DNA from 3 places in the Pseudoalteromonas sp. SiA1 genome. Region 2 is predicted to be linked to each of the others. Evidence: predicted binding sites of a transcription regulator. Region 2 holds the regulator's gene; each other region holds the start of a gene.
The links. The regulator sigma-54, encoded in region 2, starts transcription at its own class of promoters, with help from an activator protein. The targets are predictions, from matches to a motif close to GTTGGCACGNNNNTNGNNT.

Region 1 (8,081 bases), 1.3 Mb from region 2:
GTACTGCAAATAGAACGCCTACTCAATATGCGAGTCGCTTTGAGGTGAAAGCACTAGAGCAAGATGGTGCGACAGTAGGTCGCTTAGCGGGTATTGATATTGGTACAGATGGAAAAGTTGTTGCATCTTACAGTAATGGTGATTCAACTTACTTAGGTCAAGTTGCCATGGTGCGCTTTTCAAACTCACAAGGTTTGCAGCAAGTAGGTGACACTTCATGGAAAAAAAGTTTGACCTCGGGGGAACCAATTGCGGGTGAGCCAGGTTCAGGCACACTAGGCAACATTAATTCGTCAGCTCTTGAGCAGTCTAACGTAAACTTAACCAATGAGCTGGTTGATTTGATTAGTGCGCAGCGTAACTTCCAAGCAAACTCTCGTGCGCTTGAGGTTAACTCAACTATTCAACAGAACATCCTTCAGATCAGATAATCATATTTTGATTTACTAAGGCTGCTTAGTGCAGCCTTTTTTATTCCTCTCCTAAAATCTTATTCACACTTAAATTTAATTTGGCACTTATATTGCATTTACTCATGCATAGATTTCTTAATGAGTCGATGTTATGGATAAAATGGTCTACATAGCGGCATCTGGCGCTAAACAAAGCATGCAAGGGCTTGCTCTTAAAGCCAATAATTTGGCAAATGCGAATACCACTGGGTTTAAATCTGATTTTGCGCAAGCACGGTCAATGCAGGCTTTCGGTGAAGGTTTGCCGACTCGTGTTTTTGCTATGCAGGAGCGCCCAGGTTCTAACATGACATCGGGCGGTGTTGTCGAAACAGGTCGCAGCCTTGATATTGCTATGAGTGATAATGCATGGCTGAGTGTTCAGGATGCCTCCGGTAATGAAGCCTATACAAAAGTGGGTTCGTTAAATATAACGGCTGAAGGAATGTTGACTACCAGCGACGGTCGTCAAGTTATTGGCGAAGGTGGGCCAGTCATATTACCTGTACCGATTGAAAAAATTGAATTTAGCAAAGATGGCACTATTCAAGTTCGCCCTCAAGGTGCACCGGCTAACTTTTTAGAAGAAGTTGATCGGCTAAAAGTAGTTGATGCAAACAACGCTACACTCGAGAAGGGTAACGATGGCTTATTTAGAGCTAAACCAGGCCAAATAGTCGAAACATCAGCCAATGTACAAGTATTAGGTGGCACATTAGAAAAATCGAATGTAAATCCTGTGCATGAAATGGTCGATATGATCAGTCATCAACGCCAATTTGAATTACAAGTAAAACTGATGAAAACAGCTGAAGAGATTGACGAACGTCAAGAACAGCTGATGCGCATCGTTTAACTATAACGTGAGGATATTATTATGAATCCAGCATTATGGATAAGTAAAACAGGGCTTGACGCTCAACAAACAGATATATCGGTTATATCAAATAACTTAGCGAATGCCAGTACAGTGGGTTACAAAAAAAGCCGCGCTATTTTTGAAGACTTACTCTACCAAAATATTAATCAACCAGGCGGTCGCTCATCGCAAGACACCGAAATGCCGTCGGGCTTAATGCTGGGCGCGGGTACGAAAGTGGTCGCTAATCAGAAAAACTTTTCCCAAGGTAACATGCTCACCACTGAAAATTCATTAGATTGGATGATTTCTGGTCCTGGATTTTTTGAGGTTTTACAGCCTGATGGCAATATTGCCTATTCGCGTAACGGCCAGTTTACCACCGACGGTGAGGGGCGAGTTGTAACTTCGGGTGCCGGTTACGTTGTTCAGCCTGAAATGAATGTGCCTGATGATGCACAGTCAATCACCGTATCTCAAGATGGTGAAGTGTCAGTTCGAATTAAAGGTCAAGCCGAAAACGTGGTTATTGGTCAAATTACTATTAGTGATTTTATCAATCCGTCGGGCCTTGAGCCTATAGGGCAAAACCTTTATACCGAAACTGCAGTAAGTGGTGCACCTGTTCAAGGTAACCCGGGGGTTGAGGGCTTAGGTACAATTATTCAAGGTTCACTTGAAACATCAAATGTAAATGTGACCGAAGAGTTGGTTAATTTGATTGAAACTCAGCGAGTTTACGAAATGAACTCAAAGGTAATTTCAGCGGTTGATGAAATGATGAGCTACATCAATCAACAACTATAGTCTTGGGGGATTGTATGCGTAATATCATGTTATTTGCAGTAGGGACTTTACTGTTAAGCGGTTGTGTATCTACACAAAATAATGAAGTAGTGCAGGACGATCCCTACTATGCACCTATGTATCCTGAGCCTAATATGGAGCCAGTGGTAGCAACTGGCTCTTTATTCAGTACTCAGTTATCGAATGACTTATATGCCGATAAGAAAGCACTTAGAACAGGCGATATCATTACTGTTAAATTGCAAGAGTCAACCCAAGCCACAAAAGCGGCTAAAACAGAAACAGATAAACAAACAGATGCTAGCCTCGATCCTGTTATTGGTTTAGGTGGTTTACCGGTTAATATTGGTGGCGATAGTATTCAATTTGGGGTTGGTAGTGATGCGTCGTTTAAAGGTGACTCAAAATCAAATCAATCAAACAGCCTAGTTGGCGATATTTCGGTTAACGTGATGCGAGTATTACCAAATGGTAATTTAGTGATTCGCGGTGAAAAATGGCTAACGCTAAATACCGGTGAAGAATTTATTCGCTTAGAGGGGTTAGTGCGTCCACAAGATGTTAATGCTGATAATACCGTTGAGTCTAATCGTATTGCGAATGCGCGTATTCAGTATTCAGGTAAGGGTCAAACTCAAGAGGCACAAAGCCCGGGTTGGTTAACGCGTTTCTTTAGTAGCTCATTGTTTCCCTTTTAGAGGACATTCAACATGAATGGTTTTAAAGTTTTTTGTTTTATGGTGCTACTAGGCTGGCAATTTACTGCCAGTGCTGAGCGAATTAAAGATGTGTCTATGGTCGAAGGGGTGCGCTCAAACCAATTAGTGGGCTATGGATTGGTTGTTGGTTTACCGGGTACCGGAGAGCAAAGCCGTTTTACCGAGCAAAGTTTTAAAGGCATGCTTAATAGTTTTGGTATTACACTACCTGCGAGTTTAAAGCCAAAAATTAAAAATGTTGCAGCGGTTGCTGTTCATGCTGAACTTCCTCCATTTAGAAAGCCAGGGCAAACCATAGATATAACCGTGTCATCGATTGGCAGTGCAGGCAGCTTGCGCGGTGGCACATTACTACAAACATTTTTAAAAGGGGTTGATGGTAATGTATACGCTATCGCTCAAGGCAGTTTAATTGTAGGTGGCTTAGGCGCTGAAGGCCTAGATGGCAGCCGAGTCGTTATTAATACGCCAACGGTAGGGCGCGTGCCAAATGGTGCAACCGTTGAACGTGCCGTTAAAAGCCCATTTATGCAAAACGATTATATAACCTTTAATTTAAATCGTCCGGACTTTACAACCGCAAAACGTTTAGAGAAAACCATTAATGATTTAATCGGCCCAAATAGCGCACAAGCACTCGATGCCGCCTCTATTCGGGTTGTCGCGCCACGAGATGCTTCACAGCGCGTATCGTACTTATCAACTCTTGAAAACTTAGAGTTTAAGCCTGCGGATACTTCGGCAAAAATAATTGTTAACTCACGTACCGGCACTATAGTTATTGGAAAAAATGTAAAATTACAACCTGCGGCAATTACACATGGTGGCCTTACTGTGACCATTGCTGAGCAACAAAATGTGGCGCAGCCAAATCCTCTAGCAGAGGGGGAAACAGTGGTTACCCAACAAAGTATTATTGACGTTAATCAAGATGATTCACGTGCTTTTGTATTTGACCCAGGTGTAAGCCTTGATGATTTAGTTCGTGCTATTAATGAAGTTGGCGCTGCCCCTGGCGATTTAATGGCGATTCTTGAAGCACTTAAAGAAGCCGGTGCAATTAACGGTCAGCTTGTTGTAATTTAGTTTTATAAGACCCTAGACCCTAGGGTCTGATACGACTCTATAACCTTTCACCCTTTACCTTTAACCTTTCATCGCTACTCTTTTTTTGGCTCAATTATTGCATTTCATTAGGTATTATTAATTATTGTGTCAAAAAGCTGATGGAAACAAATCATCTAGATAAGCAAAACTTTTTTGATTTAGGCAACTTAGACTCTTTGCGTCGAGATGCTTTAAACAGCGGTGATGCATCAACCGATGCATCTAAAGCGGCGTTAAAAAAAGCGGCGGCACAATTTGAAGCTATCTTCACCCAAATGCTACTGAAAAGTATGCGTAAAGCCAATGAGGCTTTTGAAGACAAAGAAAGCCCATTTAATGCAAGTGGCGTGAAGTTTTTTGAAGAAATGCACGACCAACAGATGGCTACAGAGCTTTCATCAAATGGCTCTTTAGGTCTTGCTGATTTAATTGTGCAGCAACTATCGCCAGATGGAAAAAACTTTATGCCAGGCTCAGTTCTTCGTACAACGTCAGATTTCTTTAGTGACCAACGTGCGGGTAGCACCTTACCTCATCAAGAAAACCAAAAGGTCACTGAAAAAGTGCCGCTCGTTGATTCAACTGAAAAAAGCGAACAAAACATAGCGTCTGGCACGTTTGAGAATGCTGAGGAATTTGTAAGTACAGTGTGGGAGCATGCAAAAACAGCGGCTAAGAAAATTGGTTTAAATCCGGCGGTTATGGTTGCGCAAGCAGCATTAGAGACTGGTTGGGGTAAACATATTATCAGTAAAGGTGATGGCAATAGCTCAAATAATTTATTCAATATAAAGTCAGATAAAAGTTGGCAGGGCGAAAAAGCCAGTAAGGTCACTTTAGAGTTTGAGCAAGGCGCTGCAGTTAAAAAGCAAGCAAGCTTTAGAGCGTATGACTCAATAAAAGATAGCGTGAATGATTTTGTGGATTTTTTAACACAGAACCCTCGCTATCAAGATGCATTAAACAATACAGCAAAGCCGCACAAATTTTTAGACTCTTTACAGCAAGCCGGTTATGCAACCGACCCTAACTATGCAGACAAAATAAAAAGAGTGCTTAACAGTAACGAGTTAAAGAATATCGCCACAAGCGTTATCCGCCAAGGAGTAGAGTAACATGTCGTTTAATTTATTAAATATTGCTAATTCAGGAATAAGAGCAAACTCTGAGTTATTGCAAACGACAAGTAAAAACATCGCAAACGTCAATACTGAAGGGTATGTACGAGAGCGCACTGAATTTACTACCATGATTGATAATCAGGTGGGCCGCGGTCAAACGTACCGGTTATTAAATGAGTTTGCACAAAAGCAATTAAACCGAGATACCTCAAATAAAAGCTTTTTTGATCAATTTGTTAGCGAGGCGAGTCGGGTTGATCAAATTTTTTCAGAAAAATCAAACAGCTTATCAACTAGTATCAACTCGATGTTTAACAACGTACAAGAAGCACTTAACCAACCTTCATCTACGGTTGCTCGTTCATTAGTGATGAGTGATGCGCAAAATCTGATTGATCAAATGGACCGGCTTGCAGGTATTGTTTCAGAGCAAAAAGCAGTGGTTAATGAGCAATTAGAAATATTTTCTGAAGAGGCGAATACGTTAATCGAAAGTATTAGTTCGTTAAATCAAGAAATTGCGGGTGTTCATGGCACTAAAAACGAAGCAGATGCTAGCTCAGCTTACAATGAGCGTGATAAAGCAATACGTGATTTATCAAAACTAATTGATATAGAAACACTCGATGGCCCTAATGGTGAAAAACAAGTATTTATGGGCACAGGTGAAGCGGTTGTTATGCAAAATGGTTCATTTAACTTGTTTTCGATTAGTGGCGATCCCGATGCTAATTTTAAAGAGTTACGCTTAGATGTAAATGGTGGCCAAGCCGTTCCACTAGAAATAGATCCCACTAAACTCAAAGGTAAAATTGGTGGCTTATTGGCATTTAGAGACGATATTTTGGTGCCTGCACAAAATCAAATAGGTCAGATGGGCATTGCGCTTGCTGATTCGTTTAATCAGCAAAACCGTTTAGGAATGGATGCAAACGGTGAGCTTGGAGGCGATATTTTTGATATCCCAACGGTCAGTGCTTTTGTTTATCAAGCAAATACCGGAACAGCTAATATGTCAGCAACCGTTGAAGCTGGTAAAGGCAGTGAACTACCAGCGAGTGATTTTGTGATCACCTATACGGGGAACCCTAACGAAGTAAGTATTCAGCCAATAGATAATAAAGGCGAGCCTTTAGGCAGTGCATCGTTAGCTGTTATTCCACCGAGTGGCATTATTGACTCTGCGGCAATCACCAGCGGGGAGTCGTTTGGTTTAGAGCTAAACGTAACCGGAGCTGGTAATGCCGGTGATCAATTTCAGATAAAACTTAATAGTGGCGCGGCTGGCAATATATCGCTGACAACAGGTCGGGGCGAAGACATTGCCTTGGCCTCTCCAATTAGAACAGCAGACGGGCTTGATAATACAGGCACTGGGACTATTTCACCGGGTGATGTGAGCGATGTAACTACCGGCAGTTTTACAAACCCTTTAGACTTAGCAAATGGTCCTATTAACATTGTTAAAACTGCTAATGCTAACGAATATCAACTTACTGATGGTAATGGTACAACCACGTTTACGGTTACACCGCCTGCTAACAATATTTTGGCGCAAGCGGGGCCTCCTTATGATGGCTATGGTTTTGACTTTAATATTGAAGGGGTACCGGCTACAGGTGATACCTTTAATTTAGAATTTAATGAAGGCGGTTTTGATGATAACCGTAATGGTCAAAAACTCGCTGACTTACAAAATAGCGACTTAGTACGTCAAAATGTGGTAGCAAGTGCCTCAGCCGATAATCATAAAACCTTGAACCAGGCCTATGCTGGATTAGTAACCGATGTTGGTGTAGTAACCAGTCAAGCAAAAACCAACGGGGCGGCATTTGATGCTTTAGCACAGCAATCAGAAGCCTGGTATGAATCGTTATCCGGCGTAAATTTAGATGAAGAGGCAGCTAATTTGCTGCGTTTTCAGCAATCTTATGCTGCATCGGCTCAAGTACTGTCTGCAGCACGTTCTATTTTTGACACTTTACTGAGTGCGGCGAGGTAATTATGCGTTTATCAAATAATTTAATGTATCAAAATAACATTAATAAAATACTTGAGAATCAACAAAATGTAGCTGGTGCGCAGGAGCGCGTTACGACAGGTCAAAAATATTTGAGTACCTCAGAAAACCCTGCTGCTATTTCGCAGGGCATGTTGTACACCAATAAAATAGAAACTAATGAGCAGCTGACGAAAAATATTAACCAGCTAAAAGGGCGTTTAGAAACCGAAGAAAGTTTATTACAAGGTATGAACGACACTATTTTAGAAGCGCAAATGTTAACTATACGAGCGGGCAATGGTTCGTTAGATAAAGGTGATTTGGCTTCGGTTGCCAGTGAACTAAAAGAATTGCAAAAATCGCTGCTTAACTTAATGAATAGTCAATCTGAAGGGGGGAAATACCTATTCTCTGGCTATCAAGACGATATTCAAACTTATACATTTAATACCACTAATGGCAAATACGAATACCAAGGCGATCAAGGCCAGCACGAAGTAACCATTGCAAAAGGCGTTGAGATCAAATCCAGCGATAATGGCTTCAATGTATTTGAACGCGTAGATGCGCGACTAGATGTCGTTTCAAACGATGGAACGCCAACAGGCGGCATTACCGCTGGAACTGTTTATGTTCAAAATCAAGGTGAGTTTGATCGTTTTCATAAAGATAATTATAACTCAGACCCAGATCCGCTTATTTCTCCAACGATCAATACCTATAACGTTAATGTGATCCCTGGTGCGACCCCTTCATCGCCTGATCAGTATGAGATATTACGTGATGGTAATCCTCTTGTACCACCTGTGACTGGTGAAGTAACTGATGAGCCGATTGAATTTGCCGGTATGGAAATTCAACTTGAAGGTGTAGCACCGGGGCAGCTTGATTTTACCCTTGAGAAACCAAGCAAAGAAAATGTATTGAATACACTAGAAGATTTGATCATTAGCCTAAATGACGAACAACTTGATGAAGCGCAAATTAACCAAGCATTATCGGATGGTTTAATTC
Region 2 (8,081 bases):
TCTGCGCCGTATTGCTCATTATGATTACTGGCAAGAAAAAGTACGTCGTAGCGTATTATTTGACGCTAAAGGCGATATTTTAATTTATGGTAATGCCGAACGCCCGTTAGTTGAAGTAGCGCATCGTATCGCTGCCGGTGAAACCATCGATACCATACAGGATGTTAGAGGCACGGCAGTTATTCGTAAAGAGCCTTTACCTGGTTGGCGTGGCAGTGACTCAACAGCCATTGATAAAATTGGTAAAATAGACCCTATTCCTAATCCTTATGGCGCGGATGATGTGGGCTGTGCTAAATCAGAATTTAAGCAAGCCGGCATCGATTTACAAGCAGAAGCTGCAAAACCAATTACCATCCAGCCTGCTCGTCCTAAGCCGTGGGAAAAAACTTACGTTAAACTGCCGGCATTTGAGCAGGTTAGCGTTAATAAGCCTTTGTATGCCCATGCATCACGTATTTTACATCAAGAAACCAACCCAGGTTGTGCAAGGGCGTTATTTCAGCGTCATGGCGATCGTTCTATTTGGGTGAATCCGCCGGCTTATCCGCTTGAAACTCAGGAAATGGATGACGTGTTTGGTTTACCTTACCAGCGTATACCACATCCAAGTTATGGCGATGATAAAATCCCTGCTTACGATATGATTAAAACGTCGGTAAATATTATGCGCGGCTGTTTTGGCGGCTGTTCGTTTTGTTCTATTACCGAGCATGAGGGGCGCATAATACAAAGCCGTTCTCAAGAATCGATTATCGAAGAAATTGAACAAATTAGAGATAAAGTGCCGGGCTTTACGGGGGTTATTTCTGATTTAGGTGGGCCAACTGCAAATATGTACAAACTGCGTTGTACCAGCAAAAAAGCAGAGAGTACGTGCCGTCGCTTGTCGTGTGTGTATCCTGATATTTGTAAGCATATGGATACCGATCACACACCCACTATCGACTTATATAAAAAGGCGCGTGAGGTTAAAGGGATCAAAAAGATCTTAATTGCTTCGGGCGTGCGTTATGACCTTGCAGTACGTGATCCTCGTTACGTTAAAGAGCTAGTAACCCATCATGTTGGTGGATATTTAAAAATAGCACCTGAGCACACAGAAGATGGCCCATTATCAAAAATGATGAAACCAGGTATGGGCGCCTATGATGAATTTAAAGCGTTATTTGATAAGTACTCAAAAGAAGCGGGTAAAAAGCAGTATTTAATTCCATACTTTATTTCTGCTCACCCGGGGACTAAAGATGAAGACATGGTAAACATGGCTTTATGGTTGAAATCGAATGATTTTAAGCTTGATCAGGTACAAAATTTTTATCCATCACCGATGGCCAACGCTACCACCATTTACCATACTGAAATGAACTCGCTTCGTAATATTAAAAACAATACTGAGCAAGTTGCTGTGCCTAAGGGAGCGCGTCAACGTCGTTTGCATAAAGCAATTTTACGCTATCACGATCCTGCCGGTTGGCCAATGATCCGCGAAGCCCTGCGTAACATGGGCAAAGCTAAGCTTATTGGTAAAGGACCTAACTGTTTAGTCCCTGAAGAAGGGCGAGATGAAAGACAAACCAAAGGCGGAAAAGGTAACAAGGGCGGTCGTCCTGCGCTGACTCGTCATACTGGCTTTAGCCAGTTTAAAAAAGCCAACACTAAACCTAAGGTAGGTGGTAATCGCCAGCGCGCTAAGTAGCCTTAACTTATGTAAAGTAACTATCGGCTTAAACAAAAACACCGCGTATTGATGCGGTGTTTTTGTTTAAAAACGTTTATAAAAAGATTAAATCAATAACCAAGTCGCAGTGCCTAAGAAGGCAAATATACCAACAATATCAGTTACCGTGGTTAGTACCACACTGCCTGCAAGTGCTGGATCTATTTTCATTTTTTTAAGCAATAGTGGGATACTAGCACCCGCAATACCTGCTGCAACTAAATTCATAAACATAGCAAACGCTAAAACACCACCGAGTTTGAAATCCCATTGCCAAAGCGCAACAACACCGGCAATTAGGATAGACCAAACCATACCGTTAATCGCACCGATAGCGAGTTCTTTTAATAATAAAAAACGTTGGTTAGTTTGGTTGATATGACCCACCGCGATACCGCGAATAACCAAAGTTAAGGTTTGGCTGCCTGCAACCCCACCCATTGACGGGACAATGCCATTGAGCACAGCAAGAATTGGTAATATAGCTAAGGTGTTTTCAAAAAAGCTCGCCACAATTGCAGCCAGCAATGCAGTTAGTAAGTTTACACCCAGCCAAATTGAGCGCTTTTTAGAGCTTTTCAACACAGGTGCAAAGGTATCTTCTTCATCATCTAAACCCGCTAAACCCAGTAAACTGTGCTCAGCGTCTTCACGAATAACATCAACGATATCATCAATGGTGATCCGCCCAAGCAAGTGTGCGTTGTCATCAACAACCGGTGCCGATATCCAGTTATGACGCTCAAACAATTGTGCAACTTCGCTCTCATCCATTGAAATAGGAATAGACTCACAGTCTTCATCCATTAACTCATGAACAATTTTTTCAGGGGGATTAGTTAATAAAGTACTCAGCGATAGGGCGCCTAAAAAGCAGTTATTTTCATCAACCACATATAAGTCATCTGTACCCTCAGGTAATTCGCCGCGTAAGCGAATATAACGCAGTACCACATCTAGAGTCACATCGGGGCGAATAGTAACGGTATCTATATTCATCAATGCGCCAGCAGAGCGCTCTTGATACGATAAAGCCTGCGTTGCACGTTCTCTATCTTGAATATCCATAGCGCTAACAACGTCTTTATAAACGGTGTCAGGTAGGCTACGTAGTACTTCCCCTAAGTCATCATGGCCCATGTCTTCGGTTGCGGCAGCAATGTGCTCGGGTGCCATTTGCGCAATAATGCCCAAACGTACATCTTCAGACAGCTCTTCAAGCACATCACCTTGTACATCAGGATCAACAAGCTGCCAGAGCATACGGCGAATTTTATGCGGGGATGATTCTAAAAGAAGTGCGGTATCACAAGGCGCCGTTTTTGCCAGCATGCGTCTAACTTGAACAAATTGACCACTATTTAGTGACTTAGTCACCTGTTTTAGTTGTTGTAGTGGAATATCTTGTTCTAAAGCTTCAGGCATTGGCGTCCTTAATTAAATTGTATTACATGCTGGAAGGGTATAAATGCTATTCAATTTTAGTTTATCTTACTTTATGTGAGCAAACTACCTCAACCACTATTAACCTAAGCTTAGGATGATGAGTTAATAATGAACTTTTTTATTCTTGCTCATTAAATCGTTGGTCGATGAGCTCACCTATTGCGCTAAGTGCAGGCTCAGCGTCGGGGCCTTCGCATACCACCTTAACTTCTTTGCCTTGGCTGCTTTCGAGTAACATAAGTGCCAGTACGCTATCGCCAGCGGCTTGTTTGTCATCTTGAAATAAAGTGATTGTGGCATCAAATTGCACAGAAAGCTGAGCTAATACTGTCGCCGCTCTAGCGTGTAATCCTAATTTGTTTTTTATTAAAAATGTATTTTCTAAGCGCATTGCATGTTCTCACTCGGTATTATTCTTGTTCTCGGTGGCGAATTTTTACATTAGGATGGCTCATTGCAAAGCTTTCGCCAATGGTTTGCGCTAAATAAACAGAGCGGTGTTGCCCACCGGTACAGCCAATTGCAATGGTTAAGTAGCTGCGGTTATTTCGTTCTAAATGCGGCAGCCATGTTTGCACAAATGTTTGAATTTGCCATGTAAATTTTTGCACTATACTGTGACTTGCTAGGTAGTCTTTTACTGGTTGGTCCAGCCCTGTAAGTGGCTTAAGTTCAGGCTCCCAATGCGGGTTTGGTAAAAATCGGGCATCGAATACGTAATCTGCTTCTTTAGGGATGCCGTGTTTAAAACCAAATGACTCAAAGGTAATGATCAGTTGTTTATCTTTTTTTCCGAGTATTTTTTCACGAATAGACTCAGCAAGCTGATGCACACTTAAATCCGTGGTATCAATCATATAATCAGCACGGTTAATCAATACATCAAGTAGTTGTTTTTCTTTTTTTATGGCTAAATCAAGCGGCAAAGAATCAATAGATAAAGGGTGGAGACGTCGCGTTTCTGAAAAACGTTTTATTAATGTTTGATCGTCACTGTCTAAATAAAATACCGTTGGTTTAGTAAAACCAGGTAAATATTCAATGATTTCATTAAACTGCTGTTGCTCTTTAGGTAGGTTACGTACATCAACACTCACGGCAATTTTATTATAACTGTCGGAAACACTGCGCACTAATGATGGTAATAAATTAAGAGGAATATTGTCTACACAATAATAACCTAAGTCTTCCACAACGCGTAACGCCACAGATTTACCTGAGCCTGAACGACCGCTTATAATTATTAATTCCATTTATCACCTTTCTTTGTTACTACGATTGACTGACGATAACCTGATATAGTTCGCTATCCGATTTGGCGGCGCGTAACTGTTTACAAAATTCTTTATCATTGAGCTTATCAGCAATCGTGGCTAGCGTCTTCAAATGCTGCTGATTATCGCCATCGGGAACAATTAACGCGACAAAAATGTCAACCGGCCGGTTATCAATCGCATCAAAATTAATAGCTGTTTCGCTCACTAAAATCAAAGCAAGGGGCTCTTGAGCTCCACTCATGCGACCATGTGGAATAGCAATGCCTCGGCCAATGCCTGTACTTCCAAGCTTTTCTCTTGCAGTTAATGCATTAAGAATATCTTGTTGTGTTAAATAGGGCAGCTTATTGTGAGCCAATTCACTGATAAATTCTAAAATTCTTTTTTTACTATTAAAAAGGACCGCAGCTTTACTGCAGTCCTGACAGATAAGTGAGCTTAGTTTCATAGTGTTAGTGTCGAGCAAGTTTCTCTTTGTGTTTAATTACTTGACGATCTAGCTTGTCAATGAGCGAGTCTATAGCGGCATACATATCTTGATGCTCAGTAGAGGCAAAAATCTCAGCGCCACTAACATGAACGGTTGCTTCAGCTTTTTGGTTTAGTTTTTCTACATCGAGAATAACGTGCACATTCGTTATGTGATCAGTGTGCCTCTGTAACTTCGAAAATTTACTATTTACGTAGTCTCTAAGCGAGTCGGTAATATCTACATGGCGACCAGTTAAATTCAGTTGCATAAACATTTTCCTCTTTGTTGTACGCCTTAAATCAAACTTTTACGTTGATTAGACGGGGGAATAGCTAGAGATTCGCGATATTTTGCAATGGTTCTCCTCGCTACTTTAATTCCTTGCTCTGCCAATATATCTGCAATTTTACTATCACTCAATGGTTTAGCTGAGTTTTCTGCAGCGATTAATTTTTTAATTAATGCACGTATTGCTGTTGATGAACATTCGCCACCATTTTCAGTACTTACATGGCTTGAAAAGAAATATTTAAGCTCAAAAATGCCACGTGGTGTATGCATGTATTTTTGCGTAGTAACACGCGATATAGTCGACTCATGCATTTCCACCATTTCAGCCACATCGTTAAGCACCATAGGCTTCATAGCCTCAGGACCGTGTTCAAAAAAGGCCTGTTGCTGCTGCACAATACAGTTGGTTACTTTAAGTAGCGTGTCATTCCTACTTTCTAAGCTTTTTATAAACCATTTAGCCTCTTGTAAGTGCGAGCGAATAAACTGGCTATCACCACTTGATTTAACCGTACGCGACATAGCTGCATATTGGCTATTTACTCTGATCTTAGGCATGCTATCTGGGTTTAATTCAACTACCCAACGACCTTTAACTTTCTTAACCGACACATCAGGAATAACGTATTCAGACTCTTCTCTAACAATAGTGTCTGCCGGTTTTGGGCTGAGCGTATGAATCAACGTCATGATTTCTTTAAGCTCATCTTCTTTAAGCTTTGTTTTTTTCATTAACGTGCGATAGTCACGTGCAGCAAGTAAATCAATATGATCGGTTAAGATCATTTTTGTTTCGTTTAAAAAAGGTGTGTCTTTATCAAATTGATTTAGCTGAATACACAAGCACTCTTGTAAACTACGCGCGGCTATTCCCACTGGATCAAATAGTTGAATACGCTTTAGTACCGCTTCTATTTCGTCAAGTTCAACTTCATCTTCGCCGTCGTTTTCTTGGTTAAAGCTTTCTAATATTTCTTCACAGCTAAGGGTTAGAATCCCTGAATCGTCCACAGCTTCTACAATTGCAATAGCTATCGCTTCATCGGTAGGACTAAACGGCGTCAGTTGAAGTTGCCACATTAAATACTCATGCAGCGTTTCAGTCGAAGAGCCTTGATAAATAGATTCATCTTCTGGCATTGGGCCCGATGAAGAGGCAGGCGCAGCGCTCATATATTCATCCCAAGTAACATCCATAGCCATATCATCGCTAATGGTGTCTTTGGTCATTGCTTCGCCGCTATCTTGCTCATACTCGCTAGGTTTATCGTCAGCTGAGGCACTTAGCGTTAAGTCATCGTTATCGGCTTTTTGTTCGTTTTTACCTGCAGTGTCTTCGCTGTAATCGTGTTCTTCAACTTCAAGCAAGGGGTTGCTATCGAGCGCTTCTTGAATTTCTTGCTGGAGATCCAATGTACTGAGTTGCAATAAGCGAATTGCTTGTTGCAACTGTGGAGTCATTGTAAGTTGCTGGCCCATGCGCAGCTGTAATGATTGCCTCATGTATCTCTAACAATCCTTTTAAATTACGGTCTGTTGACCTTTACGGATTAAAATTTGTTCAAACTAGGGGCGGTTTAATTGCGGCGCGAGGTTTGTAACCTAGTGGGCTAAGTCAAAACCGAGCAACAAAGAGTAAATCGTCCCTAGGCAGAACCCGAAGGGCAGCGCCTGTTTGGCATTGATGCTGCGTTATCGCCTATTTATGGGGAATACCACACCACATAGGCTCTGCCTTGCCTAAATACCAAACAGACTGCTGCAAATTCAACCTTGAAAGGTCAACAGACCTAAGTATAATTAATCTTAGCAGATGCTTAGTGGAATAACACACATATTAGAGCTTGAACTGCTCGCCCAAATAAACATCGCGTACTGTTTTATCGTTTAATACGTATTCAGGAGTGCCTGATGCAATTAACTCCCCATGAGAAACTATGTAGGCTTTTTCACAAACATCAAGTGTTTCGCGCACGTTATGGTCTGTAATAAGTACGCCAATGCCACGGTTTTTAAGATGCTCTATGATCTTTTTAATATCTAATACTGAGATAGGATCAACCCCCGCAAAGGGTTCGTCTAAAAGGATAAATTTAGGGTTTGCTGCTAACGCGCGAGCAATTTCAACGCGGCGACGTTCACCACCTGATAAAGCCATACCTTGACTATCGCGGATATGCTGAATGCTAAATTCATCAAGTAAATTATTTAAGGTATCTTCGCGTTGTTGTTTATTTAATTCTTTACGTGTTTCTAAGATAGCCATTAAGTTTTGATAAACAGTCAGCTTTCTAAAAATAGACGACTCTTGCGGTAAATAACCAATCCCTAAACGCGCTCGGCTGTGCATCGGTAATAAAGTAATATCTTTATCATCAATTGATATTTTGCCTTTATCGCTAGGGACAAGGCCTACAATCATATAAAAAGTGGTGGTTTTACCTGCACCATTAGGGCCAAGTAACCCCACAATACTGCCAGCTTCAACCTCTAGGCCAACGTTTTTTACAACTTCACGACCTTTGTAGCTTTTAGCTAATAGCTCTGCTTTTAATGTGCTCATGGTTGGCCTTTATCATCTTCTTTTTTATTTTCAACAGGGACTAAAATAGTGTGTACACGGTCTGTTGAGTTTTCGTCTTTTTCTGCGCTAATTAACTGCTGCTCGATATCGTAAGTGATACTTTTAGCTGTTATTTTTTGACCTGCTTGAGCAATGCTTGCATCGCCGATTAAGGTTAAAAAACGCAGCGACACATCGTAACGCACTTCATTAGCACTGGCGCTCATTATGGTGCCATCAGCTTGTGTTTCTTCAAAATATGCAGGGCTGCCTGTGGCAATTAATAACTGTTTGTTATCGCCTAGGTCATCG
Region 3 (8,081 bases), 1.4 Mb from region 2:
GCATAGCCTCTACAGCATCATCAATAGTGGCGTAGGCCGTCATCATTAGTACGGGTAAATCAGGGTAATTTAATTTAATACTACGTAATAAATCCAAGCCGCTCATTGCGCCCATTTGTACATCACTGACCACCAATGAAAATGCTTCTTTTTTTAGTAGCACCATGGCTTGCTCGGCACTATTGGCGGCCATACAGGCTATACCTGACATTTCAAGCGTATCAATTAATGCTTCACGAAGTCCGGCGTCATCTTCTACAACTAAAATAGTGTTACTCATTGTGACTCCCCTAATTTAGATGTGACACTAATAGGTAGCAACATACTAAAAATTGCTCCCCCTTGTGGGTTGTTGTTTGCTTCAACACGTCCCTGATGTGCACTGGCCACTGAACTTACAACGGCAAGTCCTAAACCAGTACCTTGGCTTTTAGTGGTATAAAAGGGTTCAAATATTTTTTCAGTTTGTGCTAAATCAAGCCCAGGGCCATTATCACTAACACTAATGCGAACATAATCAGAGTCTTGTATATCACGCAAAGCACTAAGATGTACTTGTGCACCACTGCCAATGACTTGAATACTATTATGAATTAGGTTTTGAATTGCGCTTGCCAATGCTGTTTTGTTACCCATAATTTCAATATCGGGTTCAGGTAAGCTCACATTTAATTCGCTATCATTGAGCGCTACCATAGCATCGGCACCGGCTTTAACTTCACTTAGTAGCTGTTGCATCGACACTTGCTCAACAACTTGCTGATCACCACTTTTAGCAAATAACAGCATGTCGTTTACTTGGGTTTCTAAATCTTTTAAACGTGACATTAATTTAGTATGAAAACTGCCGCGAGACGCTTCGGGTAAGCGTTTTGAGCCTAAATTTGCGGCATACAACATAGCCGCTGATAACGGTGTGCGTACTTGATGAGCTAAAGACGCAACCATTTTACCTAAGGCACTTAAACGCTGCATATGCGCGACTCGCTTTTGTAAGCGTCGGGTTTCGGTTAAATCGGTCATTAGTATAAGTTGCCCAGGCTCAGGCGCGAGTGCAGTAATATCGAGCTTTATTAAGCGTCCATCTTTTAACGACACTTCATGACCATCATCTTGATGAGGACGAAATGAGCGCTGAATAACGCTAAACCACTTCTCTCCTTCTAATGGCTCGCCGAGCATATCGATAGCTATTTGGTTTGCCTTAGCGATCATTCCTTTACCATCAAGTACAATAACGCCCGCAGGCATGGTATCAACCAGATGAGAGAGCCAACTTGCTTGTTGACGCAAATCACTCAACTCACCAACATACTCCTCTTGCAGTAAACATGGGTTATACTGATTAGCAGAAATAAACTGGGGTTTTAGCACACTTGCAAGGGCCATAATCAACTCTCTAAAATAATGTAGATACTGTAGCTAATGCACAATATGTACCAAAATTATTTCATAATAATATCAACAATTTAAATAGTTAAAATACGTGCCGTAAAAATGACGCGCTAAGGAATAAGCATGAAAGAAGAAGCTCAGTGTCGCTGTCCATGGTTAGATACTTCAAAACCCGACTACGTGGATTACCATGACCATGAATGGGCCGTACCTGTGTATGACGATCACCTACTTTTTGAGTTTTTAACGTTAGAATCGGCACAAGCAGGGTTAAGTTGGTACACCATATTAAAAAAGCGCGCTAATTATAAAAACGCCTTTGCAAACTTTGATGTAAATAAAGTAGCGGCCTTTACTGAGCAGGACCTAGAAACATTAATGCAAAATGAGGGAATTGTTCGCAACCGCTTAAAAATAGCCGCAACAATTAATAATGCAAAGTGCTTCATTGCTATTCAAAAAGAGTTTGGCAGCTTTAGTGATTACCAGTGGCGGTTTGTTGGCAATAAACCTCAGGTAAACGATTTAGAGACGCTTGCGGATTACCCTGCAGTTACTGAAGCATCAACGTTATTTGCAAAAGATTTAAAAAAGCGCGGTTTTAAGTTTTTAGGCCCAACCACAGTGTATGCCTACATGCAGGCGTGTGGAATGGTTAACGATCATAGTAATAATTGCTTTAGAAAAGAAGAAGTTAAAAAGCTAGGCTAGGTGGGGTTACGGGTTACGAGACGCGGGGTTAACCCGCTGACAAGTATAGCGCCGAGTTTGCATTAAACGCGGTGTTTAGTTTTTCTAACCTAATACCTGAAACCTGCCCTTAGCTCTCAATCTCTCGATAGGTTATATTTTTTCATTTTTTCGACCAGAGTGGTTCGCCTTACGCCAAGCACCTCGGCAGCACGGGCGACAACGTAATCAAAGCGCTCTAATGCCTGTGTGATTAAGTTAATTTCAAGCTCAGCTAAGTACTCTTTAAGCTCAATACCTTCATCGGGCAATAAACCAGGTGCGGCCTGAGCAAAGTCATCTTCTAGATCTATTTCATCTTCACTAAATCCGCCGCTAAAAATATCATTAAATGCATCACGCTCCATCAGTTCTTCTGGGTACTGTGGCTCATAGGCTTCAACTTCAATGTAGCGGTATTTATTAGGTAAGTCAGGAACATCCACCACCTTGTCTGGGAACATAATAACCATACGCTCAACTAAGTTAGCGAGCTCACGAATATTACCCGGCCAAGAATGTTCTTTTAAACTATCAATAGCACGCTCTGTAAACTTAGCCGTAGTACCGCTTTGTTCATTTACACGGCGCATAAGCTCTTTAAGTAGTAATGGTATGTCTTCTGCGCGTTGAGCAAGAGATGGGCTCTCAATAGGAAAAACATTTAAGCGATAGTATAAATCTTCTCTAAATGAGCCTTTTTCTATCATGTTTTCAAGGTCACGGTGGGTTGCAGCAATCACACGCACATCAGCTTGGATCGCTTTGGTACCACCAACGCGCTCATAGCTACGCTCTTGTAGTACTCGCAGTAACTTAACCTGCATTTGCAGTGGCATATCCCCTATTTCATCTAAAAATAGCGTGCCACCTTGCGCTAACTCAAAACGGCCTTTTCGTGCTGAAATAGCCCCAGTAAACGCGCCTTTTTCATGACCAAATAGTTCACTTTCTAGTAGCTCTGCAGGAATTGCCCCACAGTTTACTGGTACAAATGGGCCTTTGTTACGCTTAGAAAGCAAATGTACGTTACGGGCAACTACTTCTTTACCTGTGCCCGATTCACCTAAAATAAGTACGTTAGCATCGGTTTTAGCAACCTGCGTAATTAAAAAGCGTAAATCTTTTACCGCTTTGGTTTCACCAACAAGACCATCAAAGGTGCTTTTCTCTTTATTATTTTTATGTTCATGCGGCAACATGCGCTGATATTGCTGACAGTCGTGTAACAGCTGTGTGGTTATTTCATGAGTAAATGGCTCACATATCAACCCCACAACATTAGCCAAACTCAACAAAGGTTTAAGCGTTTCACCAATGAGTAAAAAAGGAAATGTTGGGTATCGTTTAATTAAACTTTCGTGATCTAAAGACTGCAAAGCACCTAACACCACAATACATTCTTTGTTTTGATAGTGGCTGCATGCCTGTTCAAAGTCAGCTTCTGTTTGCAACTGTACAGCCTCACCAATAAAAGTAAGCGATGCGTATAATCCAATAGAGCGATTGTTATTATTATCTAAAATTAAGATCATCTTTAGCGAGCCATTTATTTCACTAATTTGTTTTATTAATCAAATTGTAAGCCAGTTGGGTTTGGATGCAAGCAATAGCGGCGATTTTTTGACATTAACGCCAAAAAACAGACACTGGCCGCACAAAGTCAATACTTTATAACTATTAATTACCTGGGTAGTTTTAGTGATATACATACTTAGGATGAATTAAACGACATATAATGCGATTTTCAATGATACGATTCCACACAGAAGAAACACATAAAAACTGCTATTATTACTTAAAGGTGTGACTGTTTTTGCCGATAAAGTAATAGTCAAACTTATGTTGGAACTAAACTTGCTTAGAGTTCTGAACATGTTATTAAAATTTGAGGAATTACCTATGGCTCATGCATCAATCAATAAATACCGTCAAATAACAGTTAGCAGTGTTAAAGAAATGACGCCTTACGACCAAGTTAAACTCGTGTTTGTGAATATTGTTGGCAAGCTCTCTGCTGCAAAAGGATTTATTGAACGTAAAGAGTTAGAAAAAAAAGGCAACGCAATCTCTGATTGTATTGTGCTACTTGGTGCGTTGCAGCAGGTATTAAATTTTGAACACAATAATGAAGTATCAACTAACTTAGACTCTTTGTATGACTACTGCCAGCGCTGCTTATTAACTGCAAACCTTGAAAACAATATAGATAAAATCGATGAAGTAATTACCTTGATTAAAGAGATTAAATCAGGTTGGGAAGCAATTCCATTCGAGCAAAGAGAACCACAACTATAATGGCTTTAAAGCAAATAACGAGTTCACAAGTTACAGATAGTGAAACTCGCAAATATTGTAATGAGCTAGTGAGTTTGATTAATGACTCAGAGGATTGGGATATTGAGCAAGCGCTGAGTATTCATAATAAGCTTGATACATATATAAGTGAATCACTTACAAGAGAAAAAGCTTTTTACTCTGCGACTGAACTTGAGTTTTTAATTAACCTAATAGAACAGCTATCTGCTAAAATGGATGCTCAAAAACAACTATTAGCGGTTAAAATAGTTGGTAATCAAAAAAATAAAAAAGCTGTAAATAAGTATAAATCTAACTTTTAAAATAGATTTGGCAATATTAGGCTGGTTAGCTGTGGAGAGAATCTCATGTTTGATGGAAAGGTAGTTTTAATAACAGGTGGAACAGGGTCGTTCGGTAAAAAGTATGTAAAAACACTATTAGAGCGGTACAGTCCAAAAAAAATTATTATCTTTTCTCGTGACGAGTTAAAACAGTTTGAGATGCAGCAAGATTTTGATCAGCCTTGCATGCGCTACTTTATTGGTGATGTTCGAGATAAAGAACGACTAAATCGCGCAATGCGTGGCGTTGATTATGTCATCCATGCTGCAGCCCTTAAGCAGGTACCTGCCGCAGAGTACAACCCAATGGAATGCATCAAAACTAATATTAATGGGGCAGAAAACGTCATTAATGCAGCACTTGATAACAATGTTGAAAAAGTCATTGCCCTCTCTACAGATAAAGCAGCTAACCCTATTAATTTGTATGGTGCCACTAAATTAGCCTCGGATAAATTATTTGTAGCGGCAAACAATATTGCAGGCGGCCATAAAACGACTTTTTCAGTAGTGCGTTATGGGAATGTAGTATGTTCGCGAGGGTCAGTTGTGCCTATTTTCCAAAAATTCATTAATGAAGGCCGTGATCACATCCCTATCACTCATGACGAAATGACTCGTTTTTGGATAAGCCTTCAACAAGGTGTTGATTTTGTTTTAACAAATTTCGCGCGCATGTTGGGCGGTGAAATTTTCGTACCTAAAATCCCATCAATTCGAATTGCTGATTTAGCAAAAGCAATGGCTCCTGAATTACCTATTAAAATTATTGGTATTCGCCCAGGAGAGAAACTTCATGAAGTTATGTGCCCTGCCGATCTGTGTTTTGAAACCTATGAATATAACGATCATTTTGTAATTGCACCAGGCATCAAATTTAGCAGTCGTAGTAATGACTTTACAGTTAATGCACTTAATGAAAAGGGAAAAAAAGTTCAGCAAGGCTTTGAATATAACTCTTTGAACAACCCACATTACATGACGATTGAAGAAATTGAAGCCTTCAATATTGAAGCCTTAATTTAAAAGTAATGACTCCATGATCCCATACGGCAAACAAGCTATCTCTCAACAAGACATCGACGCAGTAGTTGATGTCTTAAAATCTGATTGGTTAACGCAAGGCCCAAAAGTACCCGCTTTTGAGCAAGCCATCGCAAATTATTGTGGCAGCACCTATGCATGTGCAACAAACAGTGCCACATCAGCATTGCACGTTGCATGTTTAGCGTTAAATGTGGGGAAAGATGACATCGTGTGGACCTCCCCTATTTCGTTCGTTGCTTCCGCAAATTGTGCACTGTACTGTGGTGCTCAAATAGACTTTGTGGATATTGATGTAGCAACAGGGAATATGTGCACTGATGAGTTAGAAAAAAAACTTATTATTGCTAAAGAAAATAATCGTTTACCAAAGGTAGTCATCCCAGTTCACCTGGCAGGTCAATCATGTGATATGCAGGCTATATATCAACTTGCAGTTGAATATGGCTTTAAGATTATTGAAGATGCTTCACATTCTATTGGTGCAAAATATTTAGGTAAGCCTGTGGGCAGCTGTGAGTTTTCAGATATTTGCGTATTTAGCTTTCATCCAGTCAAAATAATCACCTCAGCTGAAGGTGGAATGGCGGTAACAAACAACAAACGACTTGCTAATAAAATGGTGCGTTTACGTAGTCACGGGATTACATCCGATCAGAGTGAAATGACAGAGCCAAGTCATGGCCCTTGGTACTATCAGCAAGTTGAACTCGGCTTTAATTATAGAATGACTGAGTTACAAGCTGCACTAGGCCTTAGCCAGCTCTCAAAGCTTGATGAATTTGTTGCAAAACGCAACCAGCTAGCTAAAGTATATACTAGCAAGCTAAAAGATATGTCTATCAATCATTTAACTCAATCACACCAAAGCTATTCTAGTTACCATCTATATATTTTAACCTTGTTTGGTGATGCAATTGTAAAACATGATTCTCTTATCTGTAGTTTAAGAGAGCAAGGCATAACGAGTCATTTGCATTACATTCCAATTCATATACAACCTTATTACAAAGAGCTTGGCTTTAAGGCAAATGACTTTCCAAATGCAATGAGATACTACAGCTGCGCTCTCACCATACCTTTGCATCCTGGATTAACTAATTCAGAACAAAACTTCATAATAGAAACATTAGCTAAACAACTATGAAAATCGCTTTAGGAACCGCCCAATTTGGTTTGAATTATGGTATTAGTAACACCCTTGGGCAGGTAAAAAAAAATGAGATCAAACGAATACTTAGTGCTGCGCTAGACGCTGGCATTACAGTGGTTGATACGGCATCAGCTTATGGAATTAGCGAGAGTAATATTGGCCAATCGGGTTTAAGCCAAGCTTTATCTATCGTTACTAAAGTATCAAGTGAAAATATTCACGCGCAGGTAGAAAAAAGCTTAAAAAATCTGAACTGTGACTCAATTGATGCAGTGTTATTTCATAATTGTGAGTTGCTTTTAAGCAGCTCAGGGGAAGACTATTTTTCGCAGCTAGAGCAGTTAAAAACCAAAGGCATAGTTAAGCGAATAGGTGTTTCTGTTTATAATCCTAAAGAACTTGAATTACTTAGTGAAAGGTTTAATTTAGATCTGATTCAAGCTCCTGTTAATTGGTTAGATCAACGTTTTATACAACCTGAAATTATCGATAAGCTAATAGAAAAAAATATAAAGCTTCACGCTCGCTCGATATTTTTACAAGGGCTTTTATTAGAGCCAATGATTCAAAATAACGCTTATTTTTCACAGTTTAATAATGAGTTTTCTCAGTATAATCGTGTTATTAATGAATTAGGCTGCAATCGGCTAACTTTCGCATTAGCAATTATTGCGCAAAAAGCCCCTCATATCGAAAATGCAATTATAGGATGTTGCTCACAAGAACAGTTAACACAATTAATAGACAGCTACTGCGCCGCAAAAAAGCTTACACTCCCCTCGGATGACGTTTTAGCCTCTTTAGCTTCAAGTAATTTAGCATTAATCAATCCATCGCAATGGCTTGGTTAATTAAGCGCTAGGATTAAAAATATGATAAATGCTTTCATGCAAGCTAGGACAGGATCAACACGCTTACCTAATAAAGTTTTAAAGAACCTCCAAGGTTTACCTATGTTTATTCAACAAGCTAAGCGTGTACAACGAGCAAAATTAGTAGACAACCTAGTTATTGTCACAAGTACTGATGAAAGTGACGACATTATTGAACAGTTATGCAATGAGAATAATTTATTATGCTTTAGAGGAAGTTTAAGCAATGTTCTCAGCCGGTACTTT

Region 1: a site for sigma-54 is predicted at 4,008-4,026, ahead of flgJ (flagellar assembly peptidoglycan hydrolase FlgJ). Genes of this name have one in related genera too.
Region 3: a site for sigma-54 is predicted at 3,969-3,987, ahead of fliS (flagellar export chaperone FliS). Genes of this name have one in related genera too.

What each region holds. Positions count from the first base shown of each region.
Region 1 is NZ_CP076084.1:2,451,550-2,459,630, reverse strand. Features, by position in the region: gene flgE (flagellar hook protein FlgE) at 1-431, shown strand, start outside; gene KK487_RS11410 (flagellar basal body rod protein FlgF) at 565-1,308, shown strand; gene flgG (flagellar basal-body rod protein FlgG) at 1,330-2,118, shown strand; gene flgH (flagellar basal body L-ring protein FlgH) at 2,133-2,816, shown strand; gene KK487_RS11395 (flagellar basal body P-ring protein FlgI) at 2,829-3,923, shown strand; gene flgJ (flagellar assembly peptidoglycan hydrolase FlgJ) at 4,064-5,059, shown strand; gene flgK (flagellar hook-associated protein FlgK) at 5,061-7,067, shown strand; gene flgL (flagellar hook-associated protein FlgL) at 7,070-8,081, shown strand, end outside.
Region 2 is NZ_CP076084.1:423,150-431,230, forward strand. Features, by position in the region: gene KK487_RS01960 (YgiQ family radical SAM protein) at 1-1,699, shown strand, start outside; gene mgtE (magnesium transporter) at 1,787-3,145, opposite strand; gene KK487_RS01970 (HPr family phosphocarrier protein) at 3,285-3,557, opposite strand; gene rapZ (RNase adapter RapZ) at 3,577-4,419, opposite strand; gene ptsN (PTS IIA-like nitrogen regulatory protein PtsN) at 4,439-4,891, opposite strand; gene hpf (ribosome hibernation promoting factor) at 4,896-5,183, opposite strand; gene KK487_RS01990 (RNA polymerase factor sigma-54) at 5,210-6,709, opposite strand; gene lptB (LPS export ABC transporter ATP-binding protein) at 7,044-7,769, opposite strand; gene lptA (lipopolysaccharide transport periplasmic protein LptA) at 7,766-8,081, opposite strand, start outside.
Region 3 is NZ_CP076084.1:2,427,511-2,435,591, forward strand. Features, by position in the region: gene KK487_RS11260 (sigma-54-dependent transcriptional regulator) at 1-280, opposite strand, end outside; gene KK487_RS11265 (sensor histidine kinase) at 277-1,389, opposite strand; gene KK487_RS11270 (DNA-3-methyladenine glycosylase I) at 1,519-2,106, shown strand; gene KK487_RS11275 (sigma-54 dependent transcriptional regulator) at 2,223-3,659, opposite strand; gene fliS (flagellar export chaperone FliS) at 4,027-4,422, shown strand; gene KK487_RS11285 (hypothetical protein) at 4,422-4,745, shown strand; gene pseB (UDP-N-acetylglucosamine 4,6-dehydratase (inverting)) at 4,791-5,792, shown strand; gene pseC (UDP-4-amino-4,6-dideoxy-N-acetyl-beta-L-altrosamine transaminase) at 5,806-6,957, shown strand; gene KK487_RS11300 (aldo/keto reductase) at 6,954-7,814, shown strand; gene KK487_RS11305 (cytidylyltransferase domain-containing protein) at 7,836-8,081, shown strand, end outside.